4 regions of the Bacteroides sp. CAG:633 genome follow, and region 1 is predicted to be linked to each of the others. Evidence: riboswitches for the same ligand, from Rfam matches in the RefSeq annotation. Region 1 holds a riboswitch; each other region holds the start of a gene.

Region 1 (7,928 bases):
TATCTTATCAGTCACATCATTAAAATATCCGTCTACGGTCATCGACAAAAAGCCGAAAATACCCCATTTTGAGCGACTCCATGTGACACCTACGTTATATTCGTTAGCTTTCTCGGGGCGCAAATCTCGATTACCCATCCTGAGATAATACAAATCGTTGAAAGTTGGCAGACGGAAAGTGCTTTTGTACATCAGCCGAAAGAACAAAGATTCGTCCTGCCAAGGTTGGACGCTCACCGTTACCGATGGAGCCAGACGATGAAAATTATCTGGCTTATCGCCCTGTTCCACATGTTCCGAAGTGGCTGTATAGACCAAAGAAGCAGTAGCAGTCATCCAATCTGTCCGATAACGGCCATTCAAAGCACTGATTGAAGTGTATCGGGTAGGAAAAGGACAAGCTGGCAGACTGTTGCGTAAGGTATTTGCCACTCCATCCTGTGCCAACGAAAAAGTCAAGTCCTCCAATGGCTGATAAAGCAACGTCGCCGACAGGTAATATTCATCCTGACGATGTACTTCCCGATAAACCCCATCGGTATATTCCACACCTTTGTCCTGATAGCGATTCCAACTGTGATTGTATTTGGCCTGCGCCTGTAATGTCCACTTAGTAGAAAACTTCTTTTTATAACGCGCTTGTGTAAAGAAGTTCTCATCCCATAATTTTTCATCCGAAATCGGGTTATAAAGGGTTACCCCTCCCGGTAGTTCGCGGGCTGAATAGTAATAATATCCTTTCACATCCAACTCCCCTCCGTCTTTGAACGTATGATACAGCGTCGCTTCGCCCTGCCACGACTCCACTTCCGAGTTGTTTCGTTTCTCTTTCGTCACGTACTTCCCGTTCACCAGCGTAAACGGATAATTGCCGTCGGCACGCATATAACCGGCATCTACCGAGAGGCGTGTACGCTCCCCCAGTTTCTGCCACCATCTGACAGAGGGCGCTACATATCCGAACGAGCCGCCCCTGACACGTGCCAGAAAAGCAGAAGTACGATTTCCTTCGAAGTGAGGTTTTTCCGTTTCGATGTTCAGTACGCCGGCCGACGCATACAGACGGGCCGACTGCAACAGGTCTTCGCTCTGACCGATGGAAAGAGAAAGCATCGACACATTGTCCAGCGAAAAACGTCCGATGTCTATCTGCCCTGCCTGGCAGTTGCTGACTGCCACACCGTCGTAGCTGACAGCCGTATGGGCTGCACCCATGTTGCGGATAGAGACTGTCTTCAGTCCGCCTATACCACCGTAATCCTTTACGTCGGCACCGGCAAAACGGCGTACGGCATCCGCCACATTCTGTATGCCAAGCTGGCTGATGTCCTGCTTCGACATGGTCTGCACAGGCACAGCCGATGTCACCTTGTTGGGCATCCTACGGGCAGTCACCGTCACTTTCTCTATCTGATGCACCTTGCCGGCAATCGTATCTTCCTGCACTTCCTGTGCCACCATCCGGCAGGTCATCATGCAGCACAATACGATACAGCCCAATCGCATCTTCATAAACAAACGGCAGAATCTTTTATTTCATTATTCTTGTGTGCACTGACTGCTTTCCTCGAACAGACAATTTTTCGACTTTGTTTTGCAGGTCTTCTGACTCGTTTCCTAATGTATCGCCTTCCCATTCTCTTTATTATCAGAAAAACAGTGGCATCCGAGTATGATACATTCCTCTTGAAACACACAGCAGCGGGACTGTCCGGGATTCACACCCGATTCCCTTTTCATCCACATCTCCGAACGGAGATTACGGAACAAAACAGCGGCAAATGTAGGAATTTATTTGAATATCCGCAATCAAAAACACAAAAAAAGTATTGAATACCAACAAACAGCGTTCTGTCGGAAGTGGTTTGCTGAAACGCTGTTGGCCACCGTGGCGCAGGTTACGTTTTATTGCTTTCGTATCGTGCTGAAAGCAAAATACAGCCGTGTGCCCCGGCGCCCCAAAGCCACCAGCATACACAGCAGCGAACAGCAGGCACAAACCACAAATACCACTCCCGTGGACGAAAGGATATTACCGATGCCCACCAATGGCGAAACAATGCCTCCCGCCGCAAAACATACCGCACCTAAAAGAGCCGATGCCGTGCCCGAATTCTCGCGCTGACTCTCCATGGCCAAAGCTGTGCTCGAAGTAAACGTCATCCCCATGCTGAACAGCAGAACCAGCATCAGAGCCTCGTATACCCAAAAGCTGCACGCCGACATTAACGCCCCGCACTGTAACACGGCTGCCACTACCATTCCGCAACAGCCAACCAGTGTACTGGTCTCCGAACGGCGAAACTTGACCGACAAGGCAGCCGCAACACCTATCGCAAGCGCATTGACTCCGAAACACAAGCTGAACGCAAATGCCGAAAAGCCATAATGCTGCTGCACGATGAAAGGCGACGAGGCGATGTTGGCAAACAGCACTCCCTGTGCGAAAGCCATCTGAAGTACATAGCACACGTAACGCCTGTCGCGCAACACGACTCCAAAACTGCGGAACGTATCACTCCATTTTTCAGCCGAACGGTTTTCACGCGGCAACGATTCCTTAAAACGTAAGCAGCAGGCCAATAACACCAGTCCCAGCCCGAACAGAATCCAGAAGATGCCCTGCCATCCTATCACATCGGTCAGCAGGCCACCCACAATCGGAGCCGCCACCGGCGCCACTCCGTTAATGGCCCCAATTACAGCCAACATTTTGGCAAGTTCGCGTCCGGAATATTTGTCCGTTGCCACCGAACGCGATATGACGATACCACCCGCACCGGCTATGCCCTGTAACAGACGGAACGCCACAAACTGCTCTATGCTCTGCGAAAACAGGCACAACAGCGTCGATGCAATAAACAGCCACATGGCCACCAGCAAGGGTAACCGCCGACCGTACCGGTCGCTCAGCGGACCGAAGAATATCTGTCCCACTGCCAGACCTATCATACTGGTTGTCAGTCCTAACTGAACCATCGAAGAAGTTGTGGAAAAATACTCGCCCATCGAAGGCAAACTGGGCAGATACATATCCGTCACAAAGGGGCCAAATGCCGTCAGCATGCCCAGCAATATCAGCAAAAAAACTTTAGAATTTTCTTTAACCATCATTTATTCTTTCTTTAAAGCGGTGCAAAGTTACAAGGAATCTGTCCAGTTTATACAGATATCGACCTTGCGTCTTGCTCTTTTTCGAAAAGATTTTCAGAACTTAACACACAGTCCTCCCTACCCCTTATTTTTTCCCAGTTAGGAAAAAATTCCTCTCTAGTTAGAAAAAAATATTTTCCTAACTAGGGAAAAAAGAAAGCCTGACTACTGTCAGGCTTTAGTCTTTAAACTCATAATACAACAGCACCGGATTGGAATCGCTCTCCAAACTCCTTATCAATTCTTTATTAACAACTTTATCAGACAACTGACCGGACTCGAAAAGTCTTTTCAACTCTGCCAACTGCTCCGTATTATAAAAGTAAAACACACCATCGGCATCCGCGCACAAGTACCCGGGAAGCATAACGCCGTTTTGCTTGTTTCCTGCAAAAAAGATATCGTCTTTCTGTGTCTGGAAAATAGAAGTCTGACCACTTTTCAGATGATGGCGTACTTTAAGAAGCGATCCTCCATAACAATTAAACCAAAGATAGCCCTGATGAACATAGAAATTGCAAAAGCCCCAATAGACCTTCTTCTGTGTCAGGTGCATATACTGCTGCATCATTTTCTTGGAGAGCGCAACGGGGTCGCCAGACGAATGCAAATTGCTGTCCTTGAGCAGGTCGTCGCGTTTGATCACTTTTTCCCCATGAATAGCCAAAACAGGATATACTTCCCCCTCACGAATGGCCATAACGGTATCCATCAGCGCCGTACAGAACCAAAGTTCATCCCCGACACGAGTAAAAGGGGTGCCAAAATTCAGAAATTCATTTTGCCAACCTTGATTATATGAATCATAATCCAGCAGGCTGGCAGTCATTTTGCCAGCTTGCAACAGATCTATCTGGTGCAGCAGATAATAAGGAGTATCGCCCTGTGCAGGCCAATGGCTCGACTGGTAAGCATAAAGAAAATCAGACTGATACGCTATATCGGCATAAAACGGTGGGGCGTCTAAGGATATTTCATCCTCAAAAGTACCTGTCAACAAATCATATCTCAATATCTTGTTGCGTGATGAGTCGTACAGATACAGTTTCTTCTTTTCCTCGTCAACAGTAAAGTCTCTGCAACCGGCATATTCACCGGGAGCCGGACCATTGTTCCCGAATTTTCGGATAAAAGAGCCGTCTTTCTTGAAAGCATATACTCCTTCCGTCCGACGATCCATTAAATATAACGTATCGTTCACAGGCACCATCTTGCTGATGCTCGACAGCAAAACGTCTTTGGTTTCCAAAGGTATCAGACGAACATCTTTGAACAGTTCGGAATACCTCCATAGTTCAGTGGAAGCGCTATCCATATTGATGATATCTGCCTGTGAATGTACAAGCAAGGACCCTTGAGACTGACAGGCTACTACGACAAAACCCAATACAAAAGCTAAAAGAAAAAACAGATTCCGTTTCATTTACATTACCTCCTACGAGTTTAGTCATGTTTTTATTCGCTACTCTCTTTCGCAAAGAAAAAGAAAAACGGTTAAAAAAGCAAGAAACTGAACCGAAAAGTCATATTGAAAATTCATTTTTTCTACAAATAGTAGTTGCGTTTCAGCGAAGGCTACATCGATAACGGGGAGAATTAGAAAAGATTCACTGGTTTCACCTATAAAATCCGGACTTACCCCGTGAAGTTTCACCACAACCACCTAACAACAAACAACTTACAGTGAAACATACGAGAAAAGCAATCCGCCCCATAAAATCGCGGTGAAAGGAGCGGTGAACCATCACCTTTCACCATATCTTACTGTCATTCAACGATGAAAGAGAACGGTGAGGGCGTGAAGGATAAATCGGGAAAAACAGTTCTCAACAGGGAGAAAAGGCGGATAAAGTCCATAGTTGACGTCCGAAAGTTTCACTTTACGACCGTCAAGTGCCTCTTTACAAACAGAAACAACCATCCGCCCCCAAAGAAACAGGAAGTAATGCGATGACACACGACAAATAATGTCGGACAATCGGACAAGCAATGCCAGAGTGCCCAATAAGCAATGTCAGACTGGAACACAAGCATGGCTCGTGAGCCACGCAAGTGTTGCTCGTGAGCCACACAAGTGTTGCTCGCGAGCCGTGCAAGTGTCGTTCGCGAGCCGTGCAAGCACGGCAAAACACACCGGTTTCACACCCCGCATACCGCTTACGGGGAAAATAAACCAGCGAAAGTTTCGCTATCTACGCATTTTTTACGTAGCTTTGTGAAATGCTAATTGGTTCCTTAACTCTTTACAAGAAAAAACGATGTCAATATGGAGCAGGCTCATGGGATGGAAAAACGCCGGAGACACCAACAAAGTCGCCGGCAAGGAGAATGTGCCGCCATCCGATGAAGCCCCACGTTACACCATTGTCGATGTGGAAGTCGGAGTAAAAGACCGGAAAATACACGACATCGGAGCATTGCGGCACGACGGTGCTACCTTTCACAAAGCCTCGAAGAAGGAGTTGTTCGACTTCCTGCGTGATACTGACTACATCTGCGGACACAACATCATCCACCACGATGCCCGATACCTGTTTGCCGACACCACCGACCGCCGTCCGCTGGTAGATACCCTCTACATGTCGCCCTTGCTGTTTCCCGAACGTCCTTATCACAAACTGGTGAAGGACGACAAACTGGTAAACGACCAGATGAATAACCCGGTGAACGACTGCCTGAAAGCCCAGAACCTGCTACAGGACGAGATAGCGCAATGGAACCTACTGCCGGAAAGCAAACGCCAGATCTATGCATCACTGCTGAAAGGCCAAAAGGAGTTTGAGGGTTTTCTGCGTATGGTAGGAGCCCGACCGACGGAAAAGGAGACGGCCGAAGCCATACGAAGCCTGTACGAAGGAAAAATCTGCGGACATGCCGACCTGAACACCCTGATAGAAAAGTATCCGTGCGAACTGGCATACGCCCTGGCACTGATCGACACCACCGACCATCGTTCCATCACTCCGCCGTGGGTGCTCTACCAGTATCCGCTGGTGGAACACGTCATCCGCCTGTTGCGGCATACCCGCTGCAACGAAGGCTGTACGTACTGCAACAGCCAGTTGGACATATTCCGCAACCTGAAAAGCTTCTTCGGCTACGACCAGTTCCGCACCTACGAAGGCGAACCGCTGCAGGAACAGGCTGCCGACGCGGCAGTCAAAGGCAAATCGCTGCTGGCCATCTTCCCTACCGGCGGAGGCAAGTCGCTCACCTTTCAGCTGCCTGCCCTGATGGAAGGCCGCACCGTGCATGGGCTGACGGTCGTCATCTCGCCGCTTCAATCACTGATGAAGGACCAGGTGGACAACCTCGACGAACGGGGCATTACCGACGCCGTAACCATCAACGGCCTGCTGGACCCCATCACAAGGGCACTGTGCATCCAGCGGGTGCTGGAAGGTGAAGTGTCGCTGCTGTATATCGCCCCCGAAATGCTTCGGTCGAAGACCATCGAAAAGATTCTGCTGGCACGCCACGTCGTCAGGTTCGTGATAGACGAAGCCCACTGTTTTTCGTCGTGGGGACAGGATTTCAGGGTGGACTATCTGTACATCGGCAAGTTCATCCGCAACTATCAGGAAAAGAAAGGCTGCAAGACGGCCATCCCCGTGTCCTGCTTCACGGCTACAGCCAAGCAGAAGGTAGTGCAGGACATCTGCGACTACTTCAAGCAAACATTGGATTTGGACTTGCAGCTGTTTGCCTCGACGGCATCGAGAAAGAACCTGCGTTACTCCGTGATACATGCCGACACGAATGAGGACAAATACTCCAAACTGAGAAGTCTGGTAGCCGAGAATCCGTGTCCGACCATCGTCTACGTATCGCGCACCAAGCGCACCCGCGAACTGGCAGTCAGGCTGACCCGCGACGGCTATCAGGCCCTGCCCTTCAACGGCAAGATGGATGCCGACGAGAAAGTGGCCAATCAGGACGCCTTCATGAACGACCAGGTACGCATCATTGTAGCGACTTCGGCTTTCGGCATGGGAGTGGATAAGAAAGACGTAGGTCTGGTGGTACATTACGACATCTCGGACTCGCTGGAGAACTACGTGCAGGAGGCTGGACGTGCCGGTCGCGACCCTCACCTCAATGCACGCTGCTACGTGCTGTATAGCGACAACGATTTGGACAAACACTTCATTCTGCTGAACCAGACCAAACTGAGCATCAGCGAAATACAACAGGTATGGAAAGCGGTGAAAGACCTTACCCGTCAGCGCATGAGGGTGTGCTGCTCGGCGTTGGAAATTGCCCGCAAGGCGGGATGGGACGACTCGGTATCGGACATCGAAACCCGGGTGCGGACGGCCCTGGCTGCTTTGGAACAGAGCGGATACTTGGTTAGAGGAAACAATGTGCCCCATGTTTACGCCACCGGCATCACAGTCAACAACATGGACGAAGCCCGACAGCGCATATCGGCTTCGGTACTGTTCGGCAGCGACGAAATAGAGAAAGCAGTAAGAATCATCAAATCGCTGATTTCGCAGAAACACATAGCCAAGGCACAGGATTCGGAAGCGGAATCGCGCATCGACTATCTGGCCGACATATTGGGGCTGAGCAAAGGCGAAGTGTTGTCGGCTGTAGAACGGATGCGACAGGAAGGCATTCTGGCAGACAGCAAAGACATCTCGGCTTACCTGCTCGACGCCGGCAGTTCGGAACGAAGGTCAGGGCAGTTGCTCGAACGCTTTGCAAAGCTGGAAAGATACATTCTGGACAACATACCCGACGCCACCTGGCGGATATCGTGCAAACAGCTG
Region 2 (7,928 bases), on a different contig from region 1:
GATATTCGACTTTACAAGGCAACTCTTTCAAGCGTTCTTTAAAAGTCTGAAAATGCTGGTATGCCAATACCGTTGTCGGTACCAGCACAGCTACCTGCTTATTATCGGCCACAGCTTTAAAAGCCGCACGTATAGCTACTTCCGTCTTACCGAAGCCAACATCGCCACACACCAGACGGTCCATCGGACGGGCACTCTCCATATCGGCTTTCACCTCAGCAGTAGCTTTGCTTTGGTCGGGAGTATCCTCATAAAGGAAAGAAGCTTCGAGTTCGCGTTGCAGAAAACTGTCGGGGCTGAACTGGAATCCTTTCTCCTCGCGACGTTGTGAATAAAGTTTGATCAGGTCACGGGCAATGTCTTTGATTTTAGTCTTGGTGCGGTCTTTCAACTTCTCCCAAGCACCAGTTCCTAGTTTGTTCAGACGAGGTGCCTCTCCTTCCTTTCCCTTGTATTTGGATACTTTATGCAAAGAATGAATAGAAACAAACACAACATCGTCATTCTGATAAACCAGTTTCATTACCTCTTGCGTAGTGTCGCCATTAGGTATACGCACCAACCCAGCAAAACGTCCTACTCCATGATCAGTATGCACTACATAGTCACCCGGAGTAAACTGATTCAGTTCTTTCAGGCTAAGTGCCACTTTTCCACCGCGTGCCTTATCGCTTTTCAGATTATACTTATGAAAACGGTCAAAGAGCTGATGATCGGTAAAAACGCACAAATGCAAATCATTATCGGCAAAACCTTCATGCAAAGTACGCTCTACTGCCGTAAAGGAAATGTTATCGCCACGATCTTCAAAGATAGCCCGAATACGATCAGTCTGCCTTGTACTGTCACTACATATATAAATAGTATAGCCATTAGCGATATATTCTTTAAAGCTTTGTGCTACAAGATCAAAATTCTTGTGGAAGATAGGCTGAGCCGAAGTGCTGAAGTTCAAAACAGCATTGGGAGTCCCTGTCGGTTTATTGCCAAACTCCATCCGTCTGAAATCAAGAGCCCGTACCGTAAACTCACCTCCGTCTATTAATTTTCCATCCAGTCTGATGGCTCCGTTTTCTTCCGCTTCGCGGGCTGCAATTGCCTGCGGTGTCAACGACTCGTCGTGTACATTCTGTATACGTTCGCGCAACCAGAGGAAATCGCGCATGGCCAACACTGTATCAGCTTGCAGAAAATCGAGCAGAGATACCATCCCACCATTTCCTCCATCTTCCAGATTATGACTTAAGTCGGGAACAATGACTATGCTTTCTTTTTTTTCTTTCGACAGCTGTGTCTCTACTTCAAACGTACGGATACTTTCCACTTCGTCACCGAAAAAGTCGATACGGAAGGGATACTCGGATGAGAAGGAAAACACATCTATAATACTTCCGCGCACTGCATATTGCCCAGGTTCGTAAACGTAATCGACATATTCAAAACCATAATTCCGCAATACCTCTCGAACAAAGTCCATATCGACTTTTTCTCCGACATGCAGTTTCAGCGTTTTGTCATCCAATTCCTTGCGTGAAACCACTTTTTCAGCTAAAGCATCAGGATAGGTCACTACACATACATACTTTCCGTCTTTCTCCAAACGGCTCAACACTTCGGTACGCAATATCTCATTGGCAGCATCCTTCTGACCATATTTAATAGCGCGCCGAAACGATGAAGGGAAAAACAGCACATCATCCGAGCCCAATATTTGCACCAAATCATGATAAAAATAGCCCGCTTCTTCCAAATCGCCCAGGACAAAAACGAACGGGCACTCGGCCTGCTGTACAATTGTCGAAGCAAACAGCGAAGCAGACGAAGCGCATAAACCGTTACAGTACAAATGTCTGACCGAAGAATCTTTTAATAATCGAATCATGCCCTCCACATTAGGATGAGCGGCATAAAGTTGCTGAAGTTCAGTAATAGTCATTGTCATCACACTAATTCGAGCACAAAAATACGAAATAATCCACGCGTTTTATTCGTCAATGACGGAAAAAACAGTATTTTTGTTCTCATTAAAGGTACGACAGACACGAAGATTCGTACAAGGGAAAAAGACTTTGTGATTTCTGTCTTTGTATCTGTAACAAAAAGTAAACAATGCTAAAGCTGAATAACGGATAAATTCAGCAACCATATAATAACCGAAACAAACTCAAAGGTGATATGCAGACATCAGACAGTATAGTTATCATTCCGACCTACAACGAACGGGAAAACATTGAAAACATCATCCGTGCCGTCTTCAGCCTCGAACATGGGTTTCACATCCTCGTGATTGAAGATGGTTCGCCCGATGGCACTGCTTCGATTGTACGTACACTCCAGCAAGAGTTTCCCGAACGCCTTTTCATGGTAGAACGTCGGGGAAAGCTGGGATTAGGTACCGCTTACATTGCCGGATTCAAGTGGGCACTCGAACACAACTACGAATATATTTTCGAGATGGATGCCGACTTCAGCCACAATCCCAAAGATCTGCCACGCCTGTACGAAGCCTGTGCCAAGAATGGTGCAGATGTTTCCATCGGCTCACGCTACGTCAGCGGAGTCAATGTTGTAAACTGGCCTATGGGGCGCGTGCTGATGTCTTACTTTGCGTCCAAATATGTCCGTATTATCACCGGTCTGCCTATCCACGACACCACAGCTGGATTTGTATGCTATCGCCGTAAGGTATTAGAGACCATTCAGCTTGACAGTATACGCTTTAAAGGATACGCTTTTCAGATAGAAATGAAATTCACAGCCTACAAATGTGGATTCCAGATCAAAGAAGTTCCGGTTATCTTCATCAACCGCGAATTGGGGACTTCTAAAATGAACAGCAGTATCTTTGGCGAAGCTGTCTTCGGAGTAATCCGTCTAAAGTGGGACAGTTGGTTCAAAAAATATCCGAAAGGAAAATGATTAATAAACATCAGAGAAACGCTCAACGACCATCAAAATGAAACGTACTCTTATACATAATGCCCTTATCGTCAACGAAGGAGAAACCGTACAAGGTTCTATAGTTATCAGCGATCAGGGCTACATCACCGAAGTGCTGACACACGGAAAACCTCTTTCTGCTCCTTGCGATGAAACCATTGATGCTACCGGATGTTATTTGCTTCCCGGAGTTATCGATGACCACGTACATTTCCGCGATCCGGGACTGACACACAAAGCCGACATATTAAGCGAAAGCCGTGCTGCAGCTGCCGGCGGTGTAACCAGCATCATGGACATGCCCAATACCAGTCCGCAGACTGTTACGCTGGATGCACTGAACGCCAAGCTGGACTTGCTGAACGAGAAATGTATTGTCAATCATTCTTGTTACTTTGGAGCAACCAACAATAATTATACAGAATTTGAAAAACTGGATCGCAATCGTATATGTGGTATCAAGCTTTTTATGGGCTCTAGTACAGGGAATATGCTGGTAGACCGTCAGGAAAGTCTGCGAAATATATTCAGAAGTACAAACATGCTCATCGCCGTCCATTGCGAAGATCCGGCAATCATACGCCTAAACACGGAAAAATACAAAGCCCAATACGCGGATGCAGATGATATACCCGTCAATAAACATCCCAACATCCGTTCCTCGGCAGCCTGTTATGCTTCATCGCACTTGGCTGTACAGCTGGCAAAAGAAACCGGAGCACGACTGCATGTACTCCATCTGTCTACCGCACGCGAACTTAAATTGCTCGAATCCGGTTCTGTCAGCAGCAAGAAAATTACAGGTGAAGCCTGTGTCGCCCACTTGCTTTTCAGCCAGTCCGACTACCGCACACTGAACACTCTTATCAAATGTAACCCGGCCGTCAAGTCCAAAGCTGACCGCGATGCCTTGCGTGCCGCTATCAATGACGATGTAATCGACGTAATTGCTACCGATCATGCCCCTCACCTCATCACGGAGAAAAAAGGAGGTGCCTTAAAAGCTATGTCGGGTATGCCTATGATACAATTCTCGCTTGTCAGCATGCTGCAACTGGTCAATGAGGGAGTTTTCACGATCGAAAAGGTCGTACAGAAAATGTGTCATGCTCCAGCTCAGTTATACGGCATTCATGAGCGAGGTTTTATTCGTGAAGGATACCGAGCCGACCTGGTATTAGTAAGACCTGAATCTCCCTGGACATTGGAAAAACACCTCATTCAAAGCAAATGTGGCTGGAGTCCGCTCGAAGGACGCAGTTTTGACTGGAAAGTGGAAAGAACATTTGTCAATGGATATACTGTCTACACTGAAGAACAGGTCGACGACAGTTACCGTGGAGAAGAATTACGTTTTGAACGATAATCTTTTTAATGCCAAAACATGATACTGACTTACCGTATCCGCGACATAGTCCCCTACATCAATTGGATCTACTTTTTCCATGCTTGGGGATTCCAGCCCCGTTTTGCCGGAATAGCCAATATCCACGGATGCGATTCTTGCCGTGCCATGTGGCTGGCATCCTTCCCCGAGAGCGAACGTAGTAAAGCAGCCGAGGCTATGCAACTCCATAAAGAAGCTTGCCGAATGCTTGAGCGTTTTGACGAAGAAGGATATACAGCGCGTAGCCTTTTCAGACTATGCCGTGCCAATTCAGACGGAGATAACATCATAATTGAAGACATTCTCTTCCCCCTTCTTCGGCAACAAACACCACATGCCGACGGGAGTCCTTATCTCTGTCTAAGCGACTTTATCCGCCCTTTATCATCAGGCATTGCCGATACAATTGGACTCTTTGCTTCCACAGCTGGCCAAGATGCAGAAACCCACTTTAGCCAGGACCCTTACCAACACCTGTTAGCACAAACTTTAGCTGACCGACTGGCCGAAGCTGCAACCGAAAAGATGCACGAATATGTACGCAAATATGCATGGGGATATGCCCCAGACGAATCATTGAGCATGGATGAGTTATTGGCAGAGAAATTCCAAGGCATCCGGCCAGCAGTAGGTTATCCTTCATTGCCCGATCAATCAGTCAGCTTTCTGCTGGACAAACTGCTGCAAATGGAACAAATCGGAATTACCCTCACTGAAAATGGAGCCATGCATCCCCATGCTTCGGTCTGCGGTCTCATGCTATCCCACCCTGAAGCATGCTATTTTTCAGTAGGGACAATCGACCAAGAGCAACTGGCAGACTACGCCCAACGTCGCGGGATTCCTATTAATGAAATGCGTAAGTACCTGTCCACTCGTCATTTATAGTCTATTGGATACATTCTATCTATACCTGCAGCATGGCTCTCCTCCCAAAATGTTTCTCTTTCCAAAAGTTTTTTAAATCAATACTTCGGTAAATTTTTACCGATAAATAAAAATAAAACAATAGATTAGCTTCATATATTCTCTTTATCTTTGCGGCCGATTGGTTCTGTGTAGCCGTTCGGCTTCATGGATTAAAAGGGAATCGGGTGAAAGTCCCGAACAGTCCCGCTGCTGTGAAACTCTTTTTGTAACGCTTTGACAAATACTTATGCCACTGGGTAAAACCGGAAAGGGGTCAAAGGCGAGAGTCAGTCAGAAGACCTGCCATCATTTAAGATAAATCGGACGCGAGGACAGTTCGATTTGGTGCATTAGCAGAATGCTGGATAATTTTTTAGTGTTTGCATATCCTTCAATTCGGGATATGAATTATTGTGCCCTGTATAATTTGCATTATTGTAAGATTACCGGTCACATTTTCAAATCATATCATCAACATGATATGTGATTTGTTGTGATTATATGGCTATATCTATATGTCAGACAAGTCTTCAAGAAACACTTAAACTTTCTCCAACTGTTGATTTTAAAAAGCTATTTTATTAATAATCAATTATTAATCTAAATCAAAAAAGTAATGAAAGTTTTATTTAACATGAGGCTGAAGACACTATGGGCCGTCATTTTATTTGTTAACGTATTGTTTTTTACAAACTGTAGTGACGATAAGGATTCCCCTGTAGCACTTGCGCCAGAATTCGAATGGATAACCCAACTTGATGAGACCACCCCTTTCTTTGTCATACCTGGACAAAGCTATCAATTAGAATATTCTGCCCAAAATGCGAATGCAATAAACATTGCCACACTACCCGAAGGCTGGAACGCACAAGTAGACGAACCTAACCACTCCATCAGTATACAAGCTTCTGAAAATGCAGTATCGAAAATTACATTGACAGTAAACGTACAAGGAGAAGGCGAACAAAAAATTTCATCAAAGGTTGACTTATACTGTTTAAACTCATTTGATGACCCTAACGGAACTTTTGTATTGAATGAAGGTAACATGACAACCGAAAACGGTTCGCTGACGTACATCACTCCTGAAGGCTATGTCATCGATGATGCTTATAAAGCTGTCAATGGTACCGAACTTGGCAACGTTGCACAAGACATGGCCTTTTGCGACGGAAAGATCTATATAATTTCACAAAACGGAGACATGAATGCCGTAGGCAGCCACTTCGACAACGACGGAATGCTGATAGTAGTAAACGCCAAAACATTAAAAAAAGAAATAGCATTCAGCAATGCCGAACTTCCTGGAATAGATTGGCCAAGCCACATTGCCGTCATTGATGAGCAACACGTATACATTCGAGACAATGAAGGAATTAAACATCTGGATATGTCTTCAAAAGAATTGAAATTTGTAGAAGGAACCGAACAAGCCCCAAAATCTCAGTTTTTCACCAGAGATGGAAAGGTTTATACATACAAACCAGGATTAATCAGCGGTATCATTGAAATTACGCCAGAGGACGACTCTGTGAAAAAAATACTTTTCCCATATACCCTCTCGTGCCAAATCAACACGGTACTGGGTATTAAGCCTGCCGACGACGGCGATATATGGGTCATGTCGTTCGGTGCCGGTAAGAGCGCCATCAGCAAATTTAATCCGACAACCCGCGAAACTATACAACGTCAAATAAGTGTTCAGCCTTCGGTTGGCTCATCTGGTATGGGTTTCGCTGTTAAAGGAAACACTTTTTACTACGCTGATGGAACAACAATCTACCAGATGAATTTCAATGATGATCCAGAACTGGATGAAACAAGCGGACTTGATTCTGAAGAAATTCTTTGTGACTTGAATACCTTAGACAATAATGCAGGAATGCTTTACAATAACATAGCTGTTCATCCTAAAACTGGACAGGTATACATCAACACCATCAAATCATATGCCCAGCTCCAAACCAACCAGATATGGGCATTCGATTTTAACGCAAGTAAGGATGCCCCTGCTGCCAAATACGAAAATTATACAAACTTCCCTGCCGGATGTTATTTCTATCCCGAAAATTAATTGATAAAGAGACTTGAAAGATGAAAATAAATAAAACAATCATGATGGCTTGTATAGCCAGCTTCTGTACACTGAGTTTGGTGACCGGATGTTCTTCCGATACGATTGATGAAACTCCCGGCGATTCCGACAACTCCAACGACGAGACAACCTATCTGGACGGATATGCCCATCCGGATGGAGTGATAATCCTGAACCAGGGAGCACGTGTCTCACAAAACAGTACTATCACCTATATCAGCCCAGAAGGTACTATTGAAGAAAACAGCTATAAAAAAGTGAATGGAACCGCCTTTGGAAATGAAGCTCAAGATCTTTATATGTATAATGGAAAAATCTACCTGATAAGTAACGGCATCTACAGTCCTAATGGTGAAGAAGGAGATGGAGTACTGGTTATAGCCGATGCTGTCACTTTAAAACGGGAAAAAGCATATAAAATGGATGAGCTCAAGTTTCATCGTCCTGAAGGAAGCCTTGATCCAGAAGAAATGATGCCGATCACTACCCCTCTTGAGAATATTGCAGTTCTCGACGAACAAAATATTTTCTTTTCTGATGAACAAGGCGTATTCCGCTTCGACAGTACTACGGGAGATTTGAACATCATCGAAGGCT
Region 3 (7,928 bases), on a different contig from region 1:
TTGCAATTGCCACGGGTTTTGCCAGCAACTCCCACGAGTATTGCTTGCATGGCTCGCGAGCCGTGCAAGTGTCGCTCACGAGCCACACAAGTGTTTCTCACGAGCCGTGCAAGCATCGCTCGCGAGTATACCACACAACTACTGCCGCCGGATTTTTTCCCAGTTAGGAAAAAAATATTGCCCAGTTAGGAAAAAATTATTGCCTAACTGGGAAAAAAATGGAGAAGAATTACCCGATGCGCCGGTTGCGATTCCAGAAACGGGAAGTAATGTCTATCAATTCGTCGGCCGTACCTATCCTGTACAGGCGCTGATTGGTGGTAGGTTGGCGCAACCCTCCCAAATGCCGGATGTAGGGGCCTATCTTGATATAGTCGAAACGGCTTCTGCAAATAGCCGGTGAAAGGATGGTGCGTCCGCTGTACCAGGCCACCTTCAGCTGCGGATAGCGTTGGCGCAGATAGCCCGCCAATCCGTTGACAGCAGCCGGATCGGAATCGCCTCCCATGAAACAGACACAGGTTATGTCCGAAGCATATTTCGCAAGAAACTCATCTAATGCCACAGGAGTCAGAGGTTTGCCGACATCGCCCCACAAGTACGAACTGTGACAACCCGGACAACGGCAAGGACAGTTGGACAGATTGATGGACAGCGTCACTTCATCGGGAATTTCCTGAAACACGATGCCGGCATTGACATACTTAAGCATAACTTATTTATTAACAACAAACTAAAAACTTTCAATCTAACTCGTTGCCGGCCACCGCATAGTAGCGCTGGGCGGCTTCGTGCTGACGGGCCTCGGAGAAATTGCTGACACGCTTCAGATAGCCGATGATGCGCGTCATGTAGTCTACGTTTCTGGAGTGGCAATGGGGACACTCGCGCAGGTAGCGCTTGTCGATGTAGCCACACTCGTTGCAGATTGTATTGGGGATGTTGAAGGTAAAGTAATTGCATCCTTCTTCCGCCGCCACTTTCAGCAACTTCCGGTATTGTGCCTGCGAAAGGTGCTCTTCGAGGTTCATATGCAGAGCCGAACCGCCCGTCAGGTGTTCGATGTAGGGAGCGCCGTGTAACCTGAACTTGTCGATGATGTTCAGCGAATCGTCCTCGACCACGTAGAAATAGCTGTTATAGCAGCTGCGGGGTACGAAATAGCCGTCTTCCAGGTCCCACTTGGCGTGCTTCACACCCACATTTTCGGCCGGAATCATCTCGCAGTTGAACAGGACATTCTTCGTCTGATACTCCTTGTTCTTCTTTTCGACCAGTCCGAGAATGGTCTGCACAAAACGCAGGTAATCGGGATTGTCGCTGATCTTGATTCCCATAAACTCGGCAGCCTCAACCAGACCGTTGACGCCAATCGTCAGGTATTGCCGCCCCATATTGATGTAGCCAGCATCGAACAGGGGCAACATGCCATGTTCGTGCAACGCTTTCAGATTCTCGTTATAAGCCAGCTGCGCCCGGTGGCACAGGTCGATGACATCGGTCAGAAACGTCTTGTAGTCGAGCTGGTGATTGACGGCATACTGCACACAGCGGTTGATATTCACCGTCAGCACACTCTTCGAACCGGTCGATACGCCACCCGCTCCCAAGGTATAGCTGAAACCGTTGTCCTGTATCTCGTTGCGCAAGCGGCAGCAGCTGGACAGTGAGTCGGCACTGCTACTCATATAAGTAAAGAAGGAATGCCCCTCGGCATACATTTCGGCTGTAAAATCGCCCCACTCCTGGTCCAGCACATCGCCGTCCTTGCTCAGCAGAGCCACCGTCTCGACCGGAAAAGTCAGCACCGTCTTGGTACGTTCCCGGTTGAACCACTTCATAAACCGCTTTTGCAGCCAGTTCAGTCCCTCCCAGTCGGGCTTGCTGCCGTCGGGGAAAAAGAAGTCGCCGAACAGGCTTTCGAAATAGTAACGGTCGTAATACGAAATGTTCCAGAAGACAGCCTGATAGTTGCGTGCTCCGGTAGGCTGATTGATGGAATAGACAATCTGTTCGAAGCAATCGGTAATGATTTTATCGACCGTACGCTGCTTCAGCGAAAGGTCCACCACCTTTTCCGGCTCCTTGTAATACTCGCGGCCGTACTCCAGCCCGATGAAATAGTTGAGATACATCAGAAACTCGGGCGTGGCACAAGCTCCGCTCAACATGCTCGAAACCATGAACACCATGTTGACAAAGCCTCCGCAGAACGACTTCAGGTTGGTGGGTGCCGTCGAATTGCCGCCTATCGACTTCGTACCGCCCGTCAGCCAGGGGTACATCGTGATGGAAGCACAATAATTGGCCAGACTCGTCTCGTCATTCTTATATATAAAGTGGTGAGTCAGCAGGTCAAGGTACTGGTCCGCCAGTTCCTTGCCATACATTTTCTTCATGCGGTCGGTCAGCAACCGGCGATTCAGGCGGATGAAGTTCGACTTGGGCAGTTCACCAATCAGCGTGGCGATGTTTTTATGCTCCACATTGGCGTTGGCATCGTACTTCGAACCGGTAGCGGCATTGGTTGCCTCGCAATAGTCGGACAAGAACTTCAGTTCGTCCATCACCTCGCGGTCCTCCGCATGACGCTGCCGGTAGAGCATGAACGACTTTGCCACCCGATAATGTCCCTCGCGCATCAGGGCTTCCTCCACTAAGTTCTGGATTTCTTCCACCTTGATGCCGTCGTACAGGTCGAGCCGGCTGATGATTTTCGAAACATTACTCAGGCTGACAGGCTCGTTCACCGAACGGAATGCCTTGATAATGGCATTCATTATCTTGTCGAGCGAGAAGCGGTCGGCCGATCCGTCCCGCTTCACAATTGTAAAGTCACTGGTTTCCATCACTGTTTTCATTGTTTTTCCTGTTTTGTCCGGCCAATAAACCACTGTTCGCACACAATATGGCTTCCCGAAGGCTACAGCCGGCATTTTGCGGACACACCTCTTCCTCAGGTATGCCTTTCCCACAAAAAGTTTAATTACTGAATATTTTCGCACCGCTTTTCTATCCCACGAGTAAAAACGGCCTTTGATGAAAATGGCAGGTCTTCTGACTGACTCCCGCTCCGACACCTTCCCAGTTCAGTTGACCAGTGGCAAGAGTAATTGTCGGAACGTTGAATGGAGCTTCACAGCAGCGGGACTGTTCGGGACTTTCACCCGATTCCCTTTTAATTCACGAAGATGAATATCCGCATGAAACCAATTCGCGGCAAATATAGCAGAAAAAACAAAAAGGCAGAGAAAGAAACCGGAAGTTTTTTCAGCCGAAAGATGGGAAACAAGGCGAAAGATACCGCCAAATGGGTAATTATTCCCCAACATTGTAGCACAGATTCTACAATATCCCCACTTCCAGTCAGCCAACCGTCTGCCCGATTTTTGCAGCAATATTGCTAACAAACGTAAGTACAGGCTAACATTTCTGAAAGCGATGCCCGAACTGCATATCTGGCACTGGAACACGCGGTATGGAAATAAAAAGAAAACATTTCTGCCCAGATAAGAGCCTAAAAGCCTGTTTTCAAACAATTCCCCTATCTTGTAAGAAACAACCAAAAAGGATTTTTATCCAACAAACATACAGTCGCATCGTCCAACAGAGCATAAACAGACATTAACAGACAAAATACAGTATGCCACAAATCGCTGTTTCTGTTGGCACTCCCTTTGCACTACAGTTTATGAGTGAGAAAATAAAACCTGAATATTCACCTAAACTTAAACGATTATGAAAAAGGTATTAGTAACAGTAGCGATGATTCTCGGAGTAAGCACTTTTGCAACGTTTGCACAAGAAGTAACCCCACCTGTAACAGAAAACGCAACGGAAGCTACCGCTCCGCAAGATGAGTTTGTAAAAATGGATCCTTCAGCACTGCCGCAATCCCTCGTCGAGAAACTGGCAGCAACAAACGAAGGCGCAAGTGTGAAAGAAGCCTATGTGAAAGAAACAGAAGGCAAGAAAATCTACAAGTTAGTTCTCGTCACGACAGACGAACAAGAGTTGACAGTCATTTTGGACGAAAATGGTGAGCCTGTCAAAGAATAAACTCTTCAGAATGTAAATACCCCTATTGGCAGTCCCGGTTCGCGATGAATCGGGATTGCTATTTCGAGCGTTTGTAATCTGCGATAAAGCCCTCCATCATCCACTTGGCCAAAGCCTGACGGTTGGAACTAAGAACAAAACGACGCTGGTCGAAAGCATTCTGAATATTACCCAGTTCGACAAACACAGCTGTCGGCGAAGCATTGAGCAGCACATACAGACGACGCGAGCTGACAGTACCTTCGAAACCACGGTTGGGCTGATGCCGGTCGTATTTCGATTCGAAAGTATTCTTCATCCCCGTAGCCAGCCGCTTGCCCAGCGTGCTCTGCGGAGCATAATAAAAGAACACATCAGTCTGTGCACTCTTGCTACGGCTGTCTACATGCAGAAAAATTGCCCGGCAATATTTATACTTTTTACGATCCTTGCGATAATATTCATTGATTTTTGCACAACGTTGTTGCAGCCTTGCTACCTGGTTCAAAGGAATCGGATCGCCCATACAGGTCTCACGTTTGCTGTTCGAGAGATAACGGTCGTTGCGGATACCGTCCTTGGCGTCTTGTATGATGATACGCACCTCGGCTCCTTCCTGCATCAGGTTACGTGCCAGTCGCAGCGCTACATCGTATGCATACTCGTCCTCGTGCAGCTCGGTTTTCCCAATCCGACCTATCGCACCCGGATCAGGACCTCCGTGTCCACTCACTACATAGAAGCAGGCTCCTTGCAGACGGTTGCCTGTCACCTTTACATCCGCCAGTCTCTTCCCGAAAAGCGGCTCGTGAATCACACTTTTCCTGCTACCCGATTTTCGGTGCCTGCTATCTTCTCCTCCTCTGCTACCTTTTGCATGCAAAGGCGGCAACTGATATTTCACGCCCAGACGCAGCTCTTCCTTACCACGCAAGGCCTTTTTATTAAGTTCAAGAAATTCCTTATAATAACTTCTTCCCGGTCGGCCGTTGCGCTCAAGAAATGTCGAAATACCTTCACCAGCTTTCGGAGTGTCGCACTGCTCCTGCGCCGAAACCGCAAAAGAAAATACAACCAAAAGAAAGGATACGAACAGAATACGAATCATAAATCTACAATCAATATTTTGGAACGGTTGTGCACCAATAAATTATCATTTAACCTTCATTGCGGACAAAATTACATTATTTTCCTTACTTTTGCGAGCAGTTACATGTTAATTGATAAGAAACTAAAAAAAATAGATAGCATTATGGCAAAACAATTCAAGCCCGAGACCCTCTGCGTACAAGCCGGATGGTCTCCTAAAAAAGGAGAGCCGCGGGTGCTCCCTATCTACCAGAGTACAACCTTCAAATACGAAACCAGCGAGCAGATGGCGCGTTTGTTCGACCTCGAAGAAAGCGGATATTTTTATACCCGTCTGCAAAACCCCACCAACGATGCTGTTGCCGCCAAGATTGCTGCCCTCGAAGGAGGTGTAGCCGCCATGCTGACGTCCAGCGGACAGGCTGCCAACTATTATGCCATCTTCAACATCTGCGAAGCGGGCGATCACTTTGTCTGCTCGTCGGCCATCTATGGCGGTACGTTCAACCTGTTTGGTGTCACCATGAAGAAGCAGGGTATTGACGTTACTTTTGTCAATCCTGACGCCAGCGAAGAAGAAATCTCCGCCGCTTTCCGTCCCAATACGAAAGCCCTGTTTGGCGAAACCATCTCGAACCCCGCTCTTGAGGTGCTCGACATCGAGAAGTTTGCCCGTATTGCACACAAACATGGTGTGCCCCTGATAGTGGACAACACCTTCCCTACTCCCATCAACTGCCGTCCGTTCGAATGGGGAGCCGACATCGTGGTTCACTCTACCACCAAGTACATGGACGGACATGCCACCAGCGTAGGCGGCTGTATCGTAGACAGTGGAAACTTCGACTGGGATGCCCATGCCGACAAGTTCCCCGGACTGTGTACGCCCGATGAATCGTATCACGGACTGACGTATACAAAAGCCTTCGGCAAGATGGCCTACATCACCAAGGCTACCGCACAGCTGATGCGCGACCTGGGTAGCATTCAGTCGCCCGAAAATGCTTTCCTGCTGAACCTCGGTCTCGAAACCCTGCACCTGCGTATGCCTCAACACTGCAAAAACGCACAGGCCGTTGCCGAATACCTGCAAAAGAACGAAAAAGTGGCATGGGTGAACTATTGCGGCCTGCCCGACAACAAATACTACGAACTGGCACAGAAATACATGCCCAACGGTTCGTGCGGTGTTATCTCCTTCGGTCTGAAGGGTGGACGCGACGTAGCCATCCGGTTCATGGACAACCTGAAGTTGGCTGCTATCGTTACTCACGTAGCCGATGCACGTACCTGCGTGCTGCATCCTGCCAGCCATACACACCGCCAACTCACTGATGAGCAACTGATCGAAGCTGGCGTACGTCCTGACCTGATCCGTTTCTCGGTCGGAATAGAAAATGTGGACGATATTATCGCCGATATCGAACAGGCACTGAATGCCTGACATAACCCTCTTCCATCGGCATCGCATTTCAAAGCCATGCTGATGGAATAAATACAAATACAATTATACAATATTCATTATTCATCAACATCAATCAGACTATGGTAAAGATTACAAAAGAAGCTGCTTTGCTCTATCACTCGCAAGGCAAACCTGGAAAAATAGAAGTAGTCCCCACAAAGCCCTACAGTACACAGACCGACCTTTCGCTGGCCTATTCGCCCGGCGTAGCCGAACCCTGTCTGGAAATAGAGAAAAACCCGGAAGATGCTTATAAATATACAGCTAAAGGCAATCTGGTAGCTGTTATATCCAACGGTACAGCTGTGCTGGGACTGAGCGACATAGGCGCCTTGAGCGGTAAACCCGTTATGGAAGGAAAAGGACTGCTCTTCAAGATATATGCCGGTATCGATGTGTTCGACATCGAAGTAAACGAAAAAGATCCCGACAAGTTTGTAGAAGCTGTAAAAGCCATCGCACCGACTTTCGGCGGTATCAATCTGGAGGATATCAAAGCTCCCGAATGCTTCGAAATAGAACGCCGGCTGAAAGAAGAGCTGGACATCCCCGTCATGCACGACGACCAGCACGGTACAGCCATTATCTCCAGTGCCGGACTGCTGAACGCTCTGGAAGTGGCCGGGAAGAAGATTGAAGACGTGAAAATAGTAGTAAACGGTGCAGGCGCTTCGGCAACTTCGTGTACCAAACTGTACGAAGCACTCGGTGCACGCCGCGAAAACATCCTGATGCTGGACAGCAAAGGTGTCATCACCAGCGACCGCGAGAATCTGACCGAACAAAAACGTTACTTTGCCACCGACCGCCGCGACGTACACACCCTGGCCGAAGCCATCAAGGGAGCGGATGTATTCCTCGGACTTTCCAAAGGCAATGTGCTGACACAGGACATGGTACGCAGCATGGCCGACCACCCCATTGTGTTCGCTTTGGCCAATCCCACTCCGGAAATATCTTACGAGGATGCCATGGCTGCACGTCCCGACGTACTGATGTCAACCGGACGCAGTGACTATCCTAATCAGATAAATAACGTTATCGGTTTCCCCTACATCTTCCGCGGTGCACTCGATACACACGCCCGTGCCATCAACGAAGAAATGAAACTGGCTGCCGTACACGCCATAGCCGACCTGGCCAAACAGCCGGTACCCGACGTCGTAAACGAGGCTTACCATGTGAACAACTTTACTTTCGGCCCCGACTACTTCATCCCGAAACCGGTAGACCCGCGCCTCATCACCGAAGTATCGTGTGCCGTAGCACGCGCTGCCATGGAAAGCGGAGTAGCCCGCAAAAACATCGAAGACTGGGATGCCTACAAACTGCAACT
Region 4 (7,928 bases), on a different contig from region 1:
TCGGCCATGGAAGAACTGATAAAGAACGGAAAGAAAGTGGCACTGGCCCACTTCAGCTATCTGAACCCGCTGCCCAAGAATACGGAAGCCGTGCTGAAACGCTACAAGAAAGTTGTAGTGGCCGAACAGAACTTGGGACAGTTTGCCGCCTACCTGCGCATGAAGATAGACAACTTCACTCCGTACCAGTACAACGAAGTAAAAGGACAGCCGTTCGTTGTAGCCGAGCTGGTAGAAGCCTTCACTAACATCTTAAACCAATAATCACAGAGGAGAAAATATCATGGACCAATATACAGCAAAAGACTTTAAGAAAGGACAACCCCGCTGGTGTCCGGGTTGCGGTGACCACTTCTTCCTGGCTTCACTGCACAAAGCAATGGCAGAAATAGGCGTAGCTCCGTGGGAAACTGCGGTTATCTCCGGAATCGGTTGCTCCAGCCGCTTACCTTATTATATGAATACATACGCCATGCAGACCATTCACGGACGTGCGGCCGCCATCTCTACAGGAGCCAAGGTTGCCAATCCTCGTCTGACGGTATGGCAGATCTCGGGCGACGGTGACGGACTGGCCATCGGTGGAAACCACTTTATCCACGCCGTACGCCGCAACATCGACCTGAACATGATTCTGCTGAACAACCGCATCTATGGTCTGACCAAAGGACAGTACTCGCCTACCTCGCCCCGTGGCTTCGTCAGCAAGTCGTCGCCCTACGGCACTGTAGAAGATCCTTTCCATCCGGCCGAACTGTGCTTCGGCGCACGCGGACGCTTCTTTGCCCGCGCCGTGGCCACCGATGCTGCCGGTACGGTAGAGATTCTGAAAGCAGCTTACAACCATAAAGGTGCTGCCGTTTGCGAGATTCTGCAGAACTGCGTCATCTTCAACAACGGTACGCACGACGCTGTAGCCAAGAAGGAAGACCGCGCCAAGAACGCCATCTACCTGGAGCATGGCAAACCTATGCTGTTCGGTGAAAACAACGAATACGGACTGATGCAGGAAGGCTTCGGTCTGAAGGTAGTGAAGCTGGGCGAAAACGGCATCACGGAGAAAGACATCCTGGTGCACGACGCACACTGCATGGACAACACCCTGCAGCTGAAGCTGGCGCTGATGGAAGGTCCCGACTTTCCTATCGCACTCGGCGTGATCCGCGACGTGGAAGCTCCTACCTACGAAGAAGCCGTACACCAGCAGATCGAAGAGGTTTCGGCCAAGAAGAAGTATCACAACTTCGAAGAATTGCTGCTGACTAACGATACATGGGAAGTGAAGTAAGCCTATTGGCTTCTTCGCCCTCGTTACAACTATAACAGACGTGTCGGGATTCGGCACAGATGAGACTAGTTTCTCCGGATAAGGGGTTGCACAATCACCCCGATCTCTCTTATTTATCCGTTGCAAATGGTAAATCTGTGATGAATCCCGACACTTTTTTCTTTTTCCTTCATCTTCGCCTCTCCACTCACCTTTCACTATCTTTAGATAAGAAAGGATGCGGCTCGCCAATACAAAAATAAGCGAGCTTCTTTTTTGTATTGCTCTCACCTTTCACTATCTTTGCCCCCGAATTGGTTCCGTCTTGTCCAACCGGACGAGCGGATTAAAAGGGAATCGGGTGAAAGTCCCGAACAGTCCCGCTGCTGTGAAGCTCCAGTTTCAACTTATCGGAAAAGACTTTTATGCCACTGATGTTACATACATTGGGAAGGTTCCGGTAAGGGAGTCAGTCAGAAGACCTGCCATCATTCATGTTTGGTCGACCTCCAGGGTTAGGGAGGCCAATACGAACAAGTAAAAACAACAATTCAGAAAACTAAAAGACATGGTCAGATGTACTTTTCGACCTGTCATGCTTGTCTGTGCCTTAATAGGAAGCACTATATCCCTATACGCACAAAGCAAGTTAGACAGTTTGCAGCGTTTGGACGAGGTCGTCATCACGGCACGTTCCATTCAAAAGGAAGTCATACCCGTACAGCAACTTCAGGGCGAACAGCTACAACGGCTCGCCTCGCACAGTGTGGCCGATGCATTGCGCTACTTTTCGGGTATACAGATCAAGGACTACGGCGGTGTAGGCGGCCTGAAGACCGTAAACATACGCAGCATGGGCACCAATCATGTCGGCGTATTCTACGACGGCATCGAACTGGGCAATGCACAGAACGGAACAGTGGACCTGGGACGCTTCTCGCTGGACAACATGGAGAGTGTCACCTTGTACAACGGGCAGAAAAGCGCCATCTTCCAACCAGCCAAGGACTTCGGATCGGCAGGTTCCATCTATTTGCAATCGCGGACACCGAAGTTCGATGACAACGAGACCCATCGGGTGAAAGCCACTTTCAAGACCGGCTCTTTCGGTACCGTCAATCCGGCCTTGCTTTGGGAGCAGAAAGTGAGTGAAAAAGTCAATATGTCGCTTAGCGGCGAATACATGTACACCACCGGTCGCTATAAATTCACCTACCGCGTGGAAGAAGGCTACGACACCACAGCTGTCCGGCGCAATGGCGACGTCAATGCTCTACGACTGGAGAACGGTTGGTTTGGCAAGCTACCGCAAGGGCAGTGGAAGGCCAAGGCCTACTTCTACCGCTCCGAACGGGGCTATCCAGGTGCCGTGGTGCGCAACAAGTTCTCGCACGAAGATCGTCAGTGGGATACCAACGTATTTGTACAAGGCTCGCTCCGCAAGGACTTCTCCGAACGCTACAGCCTGATGCTGAACGCCAAGTATGCCTACGACTACCTGCACTACCTGGCCGATCCGCGACAGGACGAGGCCCTGATGTACATCAACAACCACTACCGTCAACAGGAAGCCTACGTATCGCTGGCGCAGCGTTATACACTGCTGCCGTCGTGGGACGTCAGTCTGTCGGCCGACTATCAGTTCAACCTGTTGAATGCCGACCTGAAAGACTTTGTCTACCCGCGCCGCCATACAGTGCTGGCTGCTGCCGCTACTTCCTTGCACCTGGGACGGGTGAAGATGCAGGCCAGTATTCTGGCTACCTTCGTCCACGACAACGTGGCCTCGGACACAACCGCTGCTGCCAATAAGATGGAATGGACGCCCACAGCCATTGCCTCGTGGCAGCCTTTCAGGCAGCACGACCTGCACCTGCGTGCTTTCTACAAGCGCATCTTCCGCATGCCGACGCTGAACGACCTGTATTACACCTTTATAGGCAACATCAACCTGAAGCCGGAATATACCAACCAATATAATATAGGTATCACGTATGGAAAAGACTTCCGTCATACCTGGCTACGGCACATCGAAGCCCAGGCCGATGTTTACTACAACGAAGTAGAAAACAAGATTGTAGCGACTCCTACATCTAACTTCTTCCGCTGGACTATGGTCAACTTGGGAAAAGTGGAAATCAGAGGAATAGACGTCGCCCTACAGACCAACTGGCAACCGGCACAGGACCTGACACTGACCACGCGCATGAACTATACATATCAGAAAGCACAGGACTTTACCGATCCGTCGAAACTGTACTACGGCGGACAGATACCCTACATACCCTGGCACAGCGGTTCGGCAGCCGTCAACCTGAACTGGAAGCAGTGGGAAGCCAGCTACAGCTTCATCTACACCGGCGAACGCTATTCTTCGCAAGCCAACCTGCCGGTCAATTACCAATTACCGTGGTACACCAGCGACTTCTCCGTCTCGCGCAACCTGCCGCTGCGCACGGGCGACATGAAGCTGACACTGGAAGTCAACAACCTGCTGAACCAGCAATACGAAGTAGTGTCGTGCTATCCCATGCCAGGCATCAACTTCAAAGCCATCGTGCAATATACATTTTAAAGGAAAAGAAAACTAAATAATCATCTATGTATGGCAAATAATAAACAGATAAACATCCAGCTGATACTGGGTAGCCTCTGGCTGATACTGAGTCTGTCAGCCTGCCGCGGCGACATCCCCATGATGCACACGGAAGAAGAATGGATTACTCCTCCTTATACAGGAAGCCCCATCAAAGGCTTTTTTCTGCTGAACGAAGGCAACATGGGCAACAACAAAGCCAGCATCGACTTCTTCGACTACACTACCGGGAAGTACAACCGCAACATCTATCCCCAACGAAACCCCTCCATTGTCAAGGAACTGGGCGACGTGGGCAACGACATAGCCGTCTACGGCAGTAAGTTGTATGCCGTTATCAACTGTTCGCACTACGTGGAAGTGATGGACGTACATACGGCCGAACACATTGCCAGCATCGACGTGCTGAACTGTCGCAACATCGTGTTCAACGACGGAAAAGCCTATGTCAGTTCTTATGCCGGCCCCGTTCAGATCGATCCTGACGCCCGTCCCGGAAAGGTAGTCGAAATAGATACTGCCAGCCTGAGTATTACACGCGAAGTCATCGTCGGTTATCAACCCGAAGAAATGGTCATCACCGACGGAAAACTGTATGTGGCCAATTCGGGCGGCTACCGTTATCCCAACTACGACCGTACGGTATCCGTGGTCGACCTTCAGTCGTTTCAGGTCATCAAGTCCATCGACGTAGCCATCAATCTGCACCGTATGGAGCTGGACCGCTTCGGACGGATATACGTCAGCTCGCGCGGCGACTACTACGGAACGGGGTCGGACGTGTTTGTCATCGACAGCCATACCGACCAGGTCATCGGCAACTTGGGCATAGCAGCCAGCGAAATGCACCTGTGCGGCGACTCCATCTACATGACCAGCGTAGAGTGGAGCTACGTGACGGAAAGCAACAGTATCGGATACGCCATCTACGACGTGCTGTGGCAGAAGATCGTTTCGCACAACTTCATCACCGACGGCACGGACAAGGAAATAGAAATCCCCTACGGTGTAGCCGTAAATCCGGAAACAAAGGAAATTTTTGTGGCCGATGCCACCAATTACGTTACTCCGGGCTATCTGTACTGCTTTAGCCCCGACGGAAAAAAGAAATGGAAAGTGATGACCGGTGACATACCCGCCCACTTCGCCTTTACGACCGAGCCATTTGAATAAACAATAAACTCATATATTCACCTAAAAACAATTGTATTATGAAAAAAGAAGTATTGAGCAAATCCCTGTGGGGGATCGCTTTATCGACTGTCCTTTTATCAGGCAGCCTTATATCGTGCAGCGACGACAACTCGGAACCCTATGTGCTCCAGCAGGCAGACATTACCGTCAACGTTCCGGAATCTGGATTCAAAGCAGTTGTCGACCAATTGTTCAAGATTGAAGTGAACAGCGTGTCCGACGAAGGTGTTACCTACACCTGGACTTTGGACGGCGAGACACTGTCCAACAGCAAACAGCTGGAATACATTTTCCCCAGTGCAGGCGCATACGAACTGATACTGACTGCAACCCAAGGAACAAGCAGTTTCAGCTATACTTTCCAGGTAACCGTAGGTTTCGATGACTCTATCACAACTCCCGAAGGAGCCAAAGCTTATATTACAAAGGTAATCGACTTTATGCCTGCCGTAGGACAGTACACCAACGTTCTGCCCTCATACGAAGAAGGCGACACGCAGGAAAACATGAACCAGAAAGTGCTCGACGCCATCGGAAACGGCAACCGTAGCATGATTTCGCTTGGTGGATACGGTGGTTATGTAACGGTAGGTTTCGACCACACTATCGAAAACAAAGCCGGCCTGCGCGACTTCCGCGTACTTGGCAACGCTTTCTATTCGGCCGCCAATCCCAATCCGGATGCTCCCGTAGGCGGTAGCTGCGAACCGGGCATCATCATGGTGGCCTACGACAAGAACAAGAACGGCGTGCCCGATGATGACGAGTGGTACGAAATAGCCGGAAGTGCCCATAACAATCCTGAAGGCGAAGCCTGGTATCAGATGGCCATTAATGCCGGAAACGATGTCAACACTTATAAGGACTATCAGATAACCTACTACCGCCCCGAAAAGGAACCAACCACTGCCGAAGAAAAAGAACAGTACATCCGCTGGGAAGATAATCAAGGAAACTCTGGATATAAGGTGAAAAACAGTTTCCACAACCAACCTTACTTCCCGCAGTGGTTCGAAGGCGAAAAGCTGACTTTCAACGGCACATGTCTGCCACAGAACGGTATCGATGAAAGCGGTAAAGGTACTTACTTCGTACTCTACAAATTCGGTTACGGCTATGCCGACAACGAACAAAACACCAAAGACGATGCCTGCATCGATATTGACTGGGCTGTCAACTCCAAAGGACAAAAGGTCAACCTGCCGGGTGTAGACTTCATCAAGATATATTGCGGTGTGAACCAGGAAAACGGCTGGTTGGGCGAATGCTCTACAGAGGTATCGGGCGTAGAAGATCTCCACATTTTGGGAGAAGAAGTTGCCACACGGGAGGACTAACTCCACACGCAGCTCAAACCAAATGGAAGAACACTGAAATACCCAGGTAATAATTGTATCACAGAATTATTATCACAATAACACTTTTTCTTTGTAAGGTAATCTCAAGTCTGCCTGCAGCTTAATAAAGCCAGGCAGACTTTTTTTGTAGAAAACAGAACATCTATCTGTGGAAAAATTCTACACTCCACACTTTTCCACACCTTTCCTCATTAAAGATTTTCCATCCGGCAAGCCAGCAGCACACTATCATTCAGCGACTTACAGAAATTCCATACAGATCATAGCAAGACTGGCATATAAATTGCAATTTTATTCAAGATGAAGTTTTCCCACATCCAACTGAGAGAGCATTTTATAAAGCAATAAAATATGAAAAGTCTAACTAGAAAGAGACAAGTAAAAACTTGCCTGAAAAAGTATCCGGCTATTTTATGCGGACTTATCTTCCTGCTGACAGGAAACCTTTCCACATGGGCCTATGAGAGTAAGAACCAACCCGATTCTGTCTTCCTCGACACAACCGAAGATCTCGTCACCGACCAGCAGCCCAAAACTATAACTGGTATCGTGAAGGATATGAGTGGAGAGCCTCTGCCGGGAGCCAGTATCGTAGAAAAAGGCAATACAAGTAACGGCGTAATAGCCGACGTTGACGGACGCTTTACCCTGACCGTACCCGGAAACGCCACTCTTGTGGTAGCCTACATGGGCTATGCCACACGGGAAATCAAACTACGAAAAGGAGGAAAAACCAAACTCAACATCCTGCTGCGCGAAGACTCCCAACAACTGAGCGAAGTAGTAGTCACCGCACTTGGTATCAAGAAAGATACTAAGAAACTGGGTTACGCAGTCAGCACCATCAACGCCGACGAGATAGTAAAAGCTGGAGCAACCAACATCGCTTCGGCCATGTACGGCAAGGCACCGGGTATCCGCATCACACAGACGCAAGGCGGATCGGCCGGAGCCGTCTCCATCAACGTGCGCGGACTGACGTCTATCACCGGAAACAACCAACCTATCATCATCCTCGATGGTGTACCTATCCGTAACGGAGGAACTGGAAAGAGTACAGACTTCGCCGAATTCGGTAACGACGGCCGTATCCGTTCGAACGGTCTGGTCGACATCAATCCCGAAGACATTGAGAGCATCAGCATTCTGAAAGGCGCTTCAGCCACAGCCCTATACGGCTCGGAAGCAGCCAACGGCGCCGTAGTCATCACCAGCAAACGTGCTAAAACGGGAAAAGTAAGCGTAGACTTCACTGCACAAGTCATGGCCAACCTGCCCGCCTACCTACCCGAAGTGCAAAACCTGTACGGACCAGGAACCTACAACATCAACTACAGCGATTACGAAAAGCAGACCGGAGGATTCTATCAACGAACCTTCAACGGACAGACCTACAAAAGTCTGCGCAGCACCACACAGTCGTTCGGTCCACGATACGACGGTAGCGACGTGCTCTATTGGGATGGAATGGTGCGCCCTTACGTAGCACAGACAGATAATCCGTGGAACGAAC

Evidence for each region. Region 1 has a riboswitch for cobalamin ahead of QVP67_RS14645 (TonB-dependent receptor plug domain-containing protein). Riboswitches for the same ligand answer to the same signal wherever they lie in the genome.
Region 2: another riboswitch for cobalamin. It lies ahead of QVP67_RS13800 (DUF5074 domain-containing protein); the one in region 1 lies ahead of QVP67_RS14645 (TonB-dependent receptor plug domain-containing protein).
Region 3: another riboswitch for cobalamin. It lies ahead of nrdD (anaerobic ribonucleoside-triphosphate reductase); the one in region 1 lies ahead of QVP67_RS14645 (TonB-dependent receptor plug domain-containing protein).
Region 4: another riboswitch for cobalamin. It lies ahead of QVP67_RS06400 (TonB-dependent receptor); the one in region 1 lies ahead of QVP67_RS14645 (TonB-dependent receptor plug domain-containing protein).

Annotation. Positions count from the first base shown of each region.
Region 1 is NZ_FR883153.1:12,281-20,208, forward strand. It holds partial or broken gene QVP67_RS14645 (TonB-dependent receptor plug domain-containing protein) at 1-1,512, opposite strand, end outside; cobalamin riboswitch at 1,579-1,787, opposite strand; gene QVP67_RS14650 (multidrug effflux MFS transporter) at 1,906-3,111, opposite strand; gene QVP67_RS14655 (6-bladed beta-propeller) at 3,332-4,576, opposite strand; gene QVP67_RS14660 (RecQ family ATP-dependent DNA helicase) at 5,412-7,928, shown strand, end outside.
Region 2 is NZ_FR883144.1:30,867-38,794, forward strand. It holds gene mfd (transcription-repair coupling factor) at 1-1,936, opposite strand, end outside; gene QVP67_RS13785 (polyprenol monophosphomannose synthase) at 2,176-2,919, shown strand; gene QVP67_RS13790 (dihydroorotase) at 2,957-4,306, shown strand; gene QVP67_RS13795 (vitamin B12 dependent-methionine synthase activation domain-containing protein) at 4,325-5,215, shown strand; cobalamin riboswitch at 5,359-5,558, shown strand; gene QVP67_RS13800 (DUF5074 domain-containing protein) at 5,853-7,310, shown strand; gene QVP67_RS13805 (DUF5074 domain-containing protein) at 7,331-7,928, shown strand, end outside.
Region 3 is NZ_FR883138.1:18,688-26,615, reverse strand. It holds gene nrdG (anaerobic ribonucleoside-triphosphate reductase activating protein) at 230-712, opposite strand; gene nrdD (anaerobic ribonucleoside-triphosphate reductase) at 744-2,849, opposite strand; cobalamin riboswitch at 3,031-3,229, opposite strand; gene QVP67_RS13245 (hypothetical protein) at 3,739-4,059, shown strand; gene QVP67_RS13240 (N-acetylmuramoyl-L-alanine amidase family protein) at 4,118-5,146, opposite strand; gene QVP67_RS13235 (O-acetylhomoserine aminocarboxypropyltransferase/cysteine synthase family protein) at 5,291-6,571, shown strand; gene QVP67_RS13230 (NADP-dependent malic enzyme) at 6,673-7,928, shown strand, end outside.
Region 4 is NZ_FR883048.1:5,062-12,989, reverse strand. It holds gene QVP67_RS06410 (2-oxoacid:acceptor oxidoreductase subunit alpha) at 1-264, shown strand, start outside; gene QVP67_RS06405 (2-oxoacid:ferredoxin oxidoreductase subunit beta) at 284-1,288, shown strand; cobalamin riboswitch at 1,566-1,771, shown strand; gene QVP67_RS06400 (TonB-dependent receptor) at 1,863-3,842, shown strand; gene QVP67_RS06395 (YncE family protein) at 3,873-5,036, shown strand; gene QVP67_RS06390 (PKD domain-containing protein) at 5,075-6,394, shown strand; gene QVP67_RS06385 (SusC/RagA family TonB-linked outer membrane protein) at 6,767-7,928, shown strand, end outside.